Regions from separate parts of the Azospirillum humicireducens genome, predicted to be linked through region 2. Evidence: predicted binding sites of a transcription regulator. Region 2 holds the regulator's gene; the other holds the start of a gene.

Region 1 (4,824 bases), 1.0 Mb from region 2:
CGCGCTGGGGGGCGGCGATGACCGCGGCCGGCGTTGCCATCGCGCTGCTCAGCCCGGTCCTGGGCGCCATCGCCGACCGGGCGGGGCGGCGCAAGCCCTGGATGGCCCTGTTCACCGGGCTGACGGTGGCCTTCACCGTGGCGCTCTGGTGGGTCAGGCCCGATCCGGCCGATGCCGCCTTCGCGCTCGCCTGCGTGGTGATCGCCACCGTGTCGTTCGAGCTGGCGAACGTCTTCTACAACGCCAGCCTGCCGGGGCTGGTGCCGCCGCGGCTGCTGGGAAGGGTGTCGGGCTGGGGCTGGGGCATCGGCTATTTCGGCGGGCTGACCTGCCTTGTGCTGGCGCTGGTCGGCTTCGTCCAGGCGCCGGCCCCGTTGTTCGGCCTGTTCGGGCTGCAGTGGGCGGATTGGGGCGAGCAGGCGAATGTCCGCGCCACCGCGCTGCTGGCCGCGGTGTGGTACGGCGTCTTCGCGCTGCCCTATTTCCTGTGGGTGCCGGACGAACCCTCCAGCGGCCAGGGACTGCTGCGGGCGGCGCGTGACGGGGTGACGACGCTGGTCGCCACGCTGCGCGAGGCCCGGCGCTACCGTCAGGTGATGCGCTTCCTGATCGCCAGCGCCTTCTATCGCGACGGCATCAACACCATCACCGCCTTCGGCGGGATCTTCGCCGCCGGCACCTTCGGCATGAGCTTCGAGGAAATCCTGGTCTTCGCCATCGTGCTGAACGTGGTGGCGGGGGCGGGGGCCATCGGCTTTGCCTGGATGGACGACCGGGCAGGGGCCAAGCCGGTGATCCTGATCGCGCTGGCCGGCATGTCGTTCTGCAGCGTGCCGCTGCTGCTGGCGACCGACCGGCTGTGGTTCTGGGTCTTCGCGCTGGGGCTGGGGCTGTTCTTCGGACCCGCGCAGGCGGCGGGACGCTCGATGATGGCGCGGCTGGCCCCGCCGGGCATGGCGGGCGAGATGTTCGGGCTCTACAGCCTGACCGGACGCTTCGTCGGCTTCTTCGGGCCGCTGCTGTTCGGGCTGGCGACCCAGGCCTTCGCCAGCCAGCGCGTCGGCATGGCGACGGTTCTGGCTTTCTTCGTGATCGGATTCGGGCTTATGCTGGCGGTTCGCGAACCGGCCCGTTAGAAAAAGGGCCGCGTCAAAGCGCCGCACATGAGACCATTCGAGGGCAGAGCTGTTACCTTCGTTTTTGCTGCGACGCACAAAAGTCGAAGCCGAGGGGTACGGACCATGCTGCACATCAAAGATATCGAAGCCTTCGCCCGCATCAACGAGGCGCTGAACGAGGACCCCGGCACCGGGCAGGCCGATCATGCCGGCCACGATCCCGCCGGCCCGTCCCATCCCGCGCTGGTGATGGCGATGCTGGCGACCGGCCGCCTTCCGCTGTCGGCCGTTTCCAATTCCGCCGTGTCCAAACCGGCCGACCCGCTGTCGCCCTGGGCCAGGATGCTCCGCCGCTCCTGACCGTCACAACAGCGACAGCTGGTCCCCGGCGGCCGGCGGCGCCCGGAAGCGGCTGCAATCGAGCTGCCAGCTCCGGTCGCCCAGCCCATGCTTTCTGCAGGCCAGCTTGAAGCGGTGGCGCAGCAGTTCGGCGTAAGGACCGGTGCCCTTCATCCGCGTGCCGAAACCGGAGCGGTAGAGCGCGCCGTCGCGGCTCTGCCGCATCAGGCTCAGCACGCGGTCGGCGCGGTCGGGGACATGGGTGCGCAGCCATTCCTCGAACAGGGTGGCGATCTCCAGCGGCAGGCGCAGCAGGATATAGCTGGCGGCGGTGGCTCCGGCACCGGCCGCCGCCTCCAGGATCGACTCCAGTTCGTGGTCGTTCAGCGCCGGAATCATCGGGCTGGCGAGCACCGCGACCGGCACGTCGGCCTCCGCCAGGGTGCGGATGGCCTCCAGCCGGCGCGACGGGGTGCTGGCCCGCGGCTCCATCACGCGGGCGAGGTCGCGGTCCAGCGTGGTCACGGAAATCGCCACCGAGGCCAGCCCATCCGCGGCCATCGGCGCCAGGATGTCGAGGTCGCGCAGGACCAGCGCCGATTTGGTGATGATGCTGACCGGCTGGTTGAAGTCGCGGCAGACCTCCAGCACGCGCCGGGTGATGCCCTCCGTCCGCTCGATGGGCTGGTAGGCATCGGTGTTGGCACCCAGCGCCAGCGGCTGGCAGACATAGGATTTCGCCCGCAGCTCCTTCGCCAGCAGTTCCGCCGCGTTGCGCTTGGCGAACAGCTTCGTCTCGAAATCCAGCCCCGGCGACAGGTTCAGATAGGCATGGGTCGGCCGGGCGAAGCAGTAGATGCAGGCATGCTCGCAGCCCTGGTACGGATTCACCGACTGGTCGAAGGGGACGTCGGGCGACTGGTTGCGGGCGATGATCGACTTGGCCGAAGCGGGGGCGACGGTGGTGCGCAGCGGATCGGTCAGCGTCTCGTTCCCGCCGGACGCATAGCCGGTCCAGCCGTCGTCGGTCAGGACGCGGGTCTCGCGTTCGAAGCGGCCGGTGGCGTTGCTCACCGCACCCCGGCCCTTGATCGGCGGTCGCTTGATCTCATCCATGCCGGCAGTTTAGCGGCGCCCGATGGGAACGTAAAGCGAACAAAAGCCCAGCCGACACTTGGTTCGACGAACATACCCAGCAAACATAAAGATATCTTTATGCTTGCATGGTTCCGGAACCGCTGATACACCCATGGCCAATTACAGCGGCAGGACCGGGGATCCGGTGCGCCTGAAATTCCGCTGCCCGACCGTCACCGCCCACCAGGAGTCATCCCTCATGGCCGCCGAATTCACGGACTACAAGGTCAAGGACATCAGCCTCGCGAACTGGGGCCGCAAGGAGATCACCATCGCCGAGACCGAGATGCCGGGCCTGATGGCCCTGCGGTCCGAATTCGGTGATAGCAAGCCGCTGGCCGGCGCCCGCATCGTCGGCTGCCTGCACATGACCATCCAGACCGCCGTGCTGATCGAGACGCTGACCGCGCTCGGCGCCACCGTGCGCTGGTCCTCCTGCAACATCTTCTCGACCCAGGACCAGGCCGCCGCCGCCATCGCCGCAGCCGGCATCCCGGTCTTCGCCTGGAAGGGCGAGACGGAGGAGGAGTTCTGGTGGTGCATCGAGCAGACCCTGCGCGGCCCGGACGGCTGGACCCCGAACATGATCCTGGACGATGGCGGCGACGTCACCCAGATCATGCACGACAAGTATCCGGAGATGCTGGACGGCGTCCGCGGCCTGTCGGAAGAGACCACCACCGGCGTCCATCGTCTCTATGAGATGATGAAGAAGGGCACGCTGAAGGTTCCGGCCATCAACGTGAACGACAGCGTCACCAAGTCGAAGTTCGACAACCTCTATGGCTGCCGTGAGTCGCTGGTTGACGGCATCAAGCGCGCCACCGACGTGATGGTCGCCGGCAAGGTCGCCGTCGTCGCCGGCTATGGCGACGTGGGCAAGGGCTCGGCGGCCTCGCTGCGCTCGCAGGGTGCGCGCGTCCTGGTGACGGAGATCGACCCGATCAACGCGCTCCAGGCCGCGATGGAAGGCTATCAGGTCGTGACGATGGAGGATGCCGCTCCGCAGGGCGACATCTTCGTCACCGCCACCGGCAACGTCGACGTCATCACGATCGACCACATGCGCGCCATGAAGGACCGCGCCATCGTCTGCAACATCGGCCACTTCGACAGCGAGATCCAGATCGACGCCCTGCGCAATCTGGTCTGGGAAGAGGTCAAGCCGCAGGTCGACGAGGTGGTGTTCCCCGACGGCAAGCGCCTGATCGTGCTGGCCCAGGGCCGTCTGGTCAATCTGGGCTGCGCCACCGGCCACCCCAGCTTCGTGATGAGCGCCAGCTTCACCAACCAGGTGCTGGCCCAGATCGAGCTGTGGACCAACGCCGCCAACTACGAGAACAAGGTCTACGTCCTGCCCAAGCATCTGGACGAGAAGGTCGCCCGCCTGCATCTGGACAAGATCGGCGCCAAGCTGACCACCCTGACCGAGAAGCAGGCCGCCTACATCAGCGTGCCGACCGCCGGCCCGTACAAGCCGGACCACTACCGCTACTAAGCGGTTGCGGGGTTAAGTAAAGAAGGGCCGTCCTTGTGGGGCGGCCCTTTTTCTTTGGTACACGTAAATTGCCCTCTCCCGGGGCGGGAGAGGGAACATCCCGCTACCCGCGTTCACTTTTTCCCGCGAAGCTTGCCATCGCACCCGATGCACATCACCATGCAACTTCCCATCGGAGAGGGCGCCATGAGCCAAGTCGGCAAGATGGATGCATGTGCATCCAAGCGATGCGGAAACATAACCCCCAATGTGAAGGCTGTTGAGGTTCGGGGCGGATGTCGTCGGCACGAAGACGACCAGGAGCATTGGCGTAAGGTTGCGGCAGCCTGGAACTCATTCGACGAAAAGCACGGGTGCTTTGCCGACGAATGGAACCGGGAGTTCATGTCCGAAGACGCTCAAGGCCGCTAAATAGATGCCAGCCTGCACCTCGCAGGACTGCAAGCTTTCACTCCCGCCCCAGCCACTCCACCATCCCCTTGCCGGCCGCCACGCCCATGGCGAAGCAGCCCTGCAACAGATAGCCGCCGGTCGGCGCCTCCCAGTCCAGCATCTCGCCGGCCAGGAACAGGCCGGGGCGGCGGGTCAGCATCAGCCGGTCGTCCAACTCCGGCAGGCGGACACCGCCGGCCGAGGAGATCGCCCGTTCGATCGGGCGCACGCCGGTCAGCACCACCGCCAGCCCCTTGATCTGCCGGGCCAGCGCCACCGGGTCGGTCAGGTCCGCGGCGG
Region 2 (4,824 bases):
TGCGCTGGCCGATCAAGAAGATCGCGGCGCTGTTCGGCATCCTGTCGGCGCTCGCCTATACGCTGCTGGTCGGTGCGCCGCTGCCGACGGTGCGGTCAGTGCTGATGACGGGCATGATCATGGGCGCGATCATGCTGGACCGCCACCCGCTGAGCATGCGGCTGGTCGCCTTCGCCGGACTGGTCACCATCGCCATGGATCCGGAGGGGATGCTCGGCCCCAGCTTTCAGATGTCATTCGCGGCGGTGGTGGCGCTGATCGCCGCCTTCGAGCGCGGCAGTTCGCGGATGGCGGAATGGCGCAGCGAGGCGGGATGGCTTCTGCGCGGCCTGCTCTATGTCGGCGGCATCCTGTTGACCAGTGTGGTGGCGACGCTGGCGACGCTGCCGTTCGCGCTCTTCCATTTTCAGCAGATCGCCTTCTATGGCGTGCTGTCCAATCTGATCGCCATTCCCATCACCTCCTTCTGGGTCATGCCATGGAGCCTCATCGCCTATGCCCTGATGCCCTTCGGGCTGGAGGCGCCGGCACTGATCGCGATGAACTGGGGCGACCGGGCGGTGATCTGGACGGCGGAGTTCTTCGGCCGCCTGCCCTGGGCGTCGATCACCGTGCCGGCGATGCCGGTGGAAGGCTTTGCGGTGCTGGTTCTGGGTGGAATCTGGCTGTGCCTCTGGACGAGGCGGTGGCGCTGGCTGGGGCTGCTGCCGATCATGGCAGGGTTGGCGTCACCGGCATTGGTGACCCGGCCGGACGTGCTGGTGGCGGCAGATGGGACGGTGATGGCGGTGCGGACGCCGGACGGTCGCCTCAGTGCTTCGGGGAAGACCGGCGGGCGGGTGACGGAGACATGGCGGGAACGCGATGGCGAACGCACCGCCGCCGATCCCTGGCCTGTGGCGGGGGGGTGGAGCGAGGGGGAACGGTCGCTGAGTTGCGACCTGCTGGGATGCCTGTACCGGGTGAAGGGGAGGACGGTCGCCCTGCCGCGGTTGCCGGATGCACTGGACGAGGATTGCGGGACGACCGATGCGGTGGTGACGGCCGCGGTGGCTCGGGGATGCCGGTCCGGGGTGGTGGTCGACCGCTGGTCCCTGCGGCATGAGGGAGCGCATGCGCTGAGGGTGACGGCGGGCGGAATAGAGGTTGAGACGGTGCGGGGGCTGCGGGGGGAACGGCCTTGGACCGGGGGGAGGTGATGTTGCCCCCTTCCTAACGCTTGCCCCCTCCCCATCCCTCCCCCGCTTTGCGGGAGAGGGGGCAACAGCAACTCAGTACTTCCGCACCAGACCGACCAGCTTGCCCTGCACGCGGACGCGGTCGGCGCCGAAGATGCGGGTTTCATAGGCGGCATTGGCGGGCTCCAGGGCGATGGTGTTGCCCTTGCGGCGCAGGCGCTTCAGCGTCACCTCGCCCTCGTCCACCAGCGCCACGACGATGGTGCCGTTCTCCGCCGCGTCGCAGCGCTGGATGATGATGGTGTCATGGTCGAGGATGCCGGCCTCCACCATCGAGTCGCCGGACACCTCCAGGGCGTAGTGGTCGCCGCCGCCGAGCATGGAGGCGGGGACGTCCACGAAGGCGCTGTTGTCGCGCAGCGCCTCGATCGGCGTACCTGCGGCGATGCGGCCATAGAGCGGAAGCTGCACCGTCTCGTTCCCCGCGGTCCTGGCCGGAGCTTGCGGAGCCGCATCGCGGCCGGCGAAGGCGAAGTCGCCCTTGATGACGTTGGGCTGGAACTTCGGCTTGGGCGCGGTGCGGGAGCGGGCGGCATCCAGTCCCTCGGGCAGGCGCAGAACCTCCAGCGCGCGGGCGCGGTGGGGCAGGCGGCGGATGAAGCCGCGTTCCTCGAGACCGGTGATGAGGCGGTGGATGCCCGACTTGGACTTCAGCCCCAGGGCGTCCTTCATCTCGTCGAACGACGGCGAGACGCCACCCTGGCCAAGCCGTTCGTGGATGAAGAGCAGCAATTCGTGCTGCTTGCGCGTGAGCATGGATGCCTCCCGGCCGTCGCCAGACTGAAGATGGAACAAAAACTAAACGTTGCTCCATGTTCTAGTTTGGTTCCTGCCACGCGTCAAGTCCCCCATCGCCTTGTTTTAGAACTTGAACGGAACATTTGAAACAGCGTGAAACGGTTTTCGGGATGCTGTTCAATTGTTCCATCCGCCGTCCGGGGGTTGTCTCCCAAGACTATATGCTGAGCGCTCCATCGGTCAGGGGAAGCACGGCCACCATGGCGCCGGCCGGTTCCGGGTCGGCATGGGCTGTGCGTGGGATCAGGCAGTCGGCCTTGGCGTAGAGCGAGGTGATGGCGCTGTCCTGCCGGGCGAAGGGCGTGACGGCCAGGACACCGTCCGGGCCGGCGGCGAGCGTGGCGCGCAGATACTCCTCGCGCCGGTCGTTGGCCTTCAACCCGACGGTCAGGCGGGCGCGCAGCGGCAGGCCGTCGTCTTCGGGCGACAACCCCTGCAGCAGGCGTAGGATCGGGCGCAGGAACAGGACGGCGGTGACGCCGGTGGACACCGGATTGCCGGGCAGGCCCAGCAGAGGCACCGACCCGGCCCGGCCGAACATCAGCGCCTTTCCCGGCCGCATCGCCACCGTCTGCACCTCCAGCGCCACCCCACGCTCGGCCAGCACGTCGCGCACGAGGTCGTAGTCGCCATGGGCGGCGCCGCCGGTGGTGACCAGCAGGTCGCAGCCGGCGGCGCCCTTCGCCAAAGCGGCGACACTCTCCGGCGTGTCCTTGGCGACGCCCAGATTGTGGGCCAGCCCACCCTGTGCGGTCACAAGCGCGCAGAGGCCGAGCGCGTTGGTGCTGACGATCTGGCTCGGCCCCAGCGGGTCGCCGGGCAGGGCGATCTCGTCGCCGGTGGCAAGAATGGCGATGCGCGGCCGGCGGTGGACCGACAGCCAGGGCACGTTGCCGCCAGCGGCCAGCGCGATGTCGCGGGCGGTCAGGCGGCGGCCTTTCGGCAGAAGCTCCTGCCCATGGACAAAGTCGAAGCCGGCCTCGCGGACAAAGCGGCCGGCAACCACGGCGCGGCCGACCTGGACGCTGGATTCGTCGGCGCTGCAATCCTCCTGCATCACCACGGCGTCGGCGCCATCGGGCATCGGCGCGCCGGTGAAGATGCGCACCGCCTCGCCGGGGCCGACGCTGCCGCCGAACGCATGGCCGGCGGAGGATTCGCCGATGCGGCGCAGGGGGACGGGAGAGTTGGCGGCCGCGGCGGCGATGTCGTCGGCGCGCACGGCCCAGCCATCCATCGCGGCGGCATGGAAGGGCGGCTGGGTCAGCCGGGCGACCACCGGTTCGGCCAGCACGCGGCCGAGCGCGTCGGGCAGGGCCACCGTCTCCGCCGGCAGGGGAGCGAAGGCCGACAGGATGCGGGCGCGCGCCTCTGCGACGGAGATCACGGCGTCAGGCTCCGGTTGTGGGAGCGGTTGCGGCAGACCCCCACTCGCCGCTCTTGCCGCCGGCCTTGTGCAGAAGGCGGACATCGGTGACGGTCATGCCGCGGTCCACCGCCTTGCACATGTCGTAAACGGTCAGCGCGGCGATCGTGACCGCGGTCAGCGCCTCCATCTCCACCCCCGTCTGTCCCTTCAGCTTGCAGGTGGCTGTCACGTCCACCGCGTTGCGCGCCGGATCGCAGGACAGGTCGACCTTGACCGAGGTCAGCATCAGCGGATGGCAGAGCGGGATCAGGTCCGGCGTGCGCTTGGCCCCCATGATGCCGGCCAGCCGGGCGACCGACAGCACGTCGCCCTTCTTCACCCCGCCTTGCATGATGAGCGCCAGGGTTTCCGGCTGCATCAGCACGGTGGCGGCGGCGGTGGCCGTGCGTTCGGTGTCCGCCTTGTCGGAGACGTCCACCATCACCGCCTTGCCCTCGGCGTCGAAATGGGTGAAGCCGCTCATGCGACGGTCTCCCGCAGGGATTTTTCCATGAAGACGCTGACGCCGTTGTTTTCGTAGCAGGCGTAGGGGCCGCGGTCGGTGAAGCCGGCCTTGCGGTAGAGCGCCAGCGCCTCGTGCTGGTGGATGCCGGATTCCAGCAGCAGGGCGGCCAACCCCTCCGCCCGCGCCTGTTCCTCCAGCCGGGCGAGCAGGCGGTCGCCGATGCGATGGCCGCGGGCGGCGGGATCGACATACATCCGCTTGATCTCGCCATAGCCCGAGGGATCGACGCGGAGCGCGGCGCAGCCGACAGGAACGCCATCCTTGCGGGCGACGAAGAAGCGCAGGTCAGGCGCCTCCCGCTCCCCTATGTCGAGCAGGTGGCAGGTATCGGCCGGATAGAGGTCGAGCAGATAACGGTCCAGTGCGGCGACCAGCGCGATCACGGCGTCCTGGCGCGGGCTTTCCGCCGCGATGGTGACGTCGGTCATCGGTTTAGACCGGAGCCAGCAGGGCGCGGGTCGCGGCGGTCACGTCGGCCTGCCGCATCAGCGATTCTCCGACAAGGAAGCAGCGCGCCCCGACCTTCGCCATCCGGGCCAGATCTGCGGGGGTGTAGAGCCCGCTTTCGGCGACCAGCATGCGGTCGGCCGGCACATTGGCCGCCAGCTCCTCCGTCGTCGCGATATCGACGGCCAGAGTCTTGAGGTTGCGGTTGTTGACGCCCAGCAGCGGAGTCTTCAGCAGCAGCGCGCGGTCGAGTTCGGCGCGGTCATGCACCTCCACCAGCACGTCGAGGCCCTGGGATATCGCGGCGTCCTCGATCTCCGCCGCCTGGGCATCGGACAGGGAGGCCATGATGATGAGGATGCAGTCGGCACCCAGCGCGCGGGCCTCGACGATCTGATAGGGATCGA

Evidence for each region. The regulator LexA, encoded in region 2, represses DNA repair genes until DNA is damaged. The targets are predictions, from matches to a motif close to ATGTTCTANTTTGGTTC.
Region 1: A6A40_RS00095 (PA0069 family radical SAM protein) is a predicted target of LexA. The motif match lies at 2,600-2,616, and genes of this name have one in related genera.

What each region holds. Positions count from the first base shown of each region.
Region 1 is NZ_CP015285.1:22,312-27,135, forward strand. It holds gene A6A40_RS00085 (MFS transporter) at 1-1,136, shown strand, start outside; gene A6A40_RS00090 (hypothetical protein) at 1,242-1,478, shown strand; gene A6A40_RS00095 (PA0069 family radical SAM protein) at 1,482-2,573, opposite strand; gene ahcY (adenosylhomocysteinase) at 2,794-4,092, shown strand; gene A6A40_RS00110 (TIGR03862 family flavoprotein) at 4,541-4,824, opposite strand, start outside.
Region 2 is NZ_CP015285.1:1,026,523-1,031,346, forward strand. It holds gene A6A40_RS04640 (ComEC/Rec2 family competence protein) at 1-1,199, shown strand, start outside; gene lexA (transcriptional repressor LexA) at 1,272-1,994, opposite strand; gene A6A40_RS04650 (molybdopterin molybdotransferase MoeA) at 2,194-3,423, opposite strand; gene moaC (cyclic pyranopterin monophosphate synthase MoaC) at 3,428-3,928, opposite strand; gene A6A40_RS04660 (GNAT family N-acetyltransferase) at 3,925-4,398, opposite strand; gene trpC (indole-3-glycerol phosphate synthase TrpC) at 4,403-4,824, opposite strand, start outside.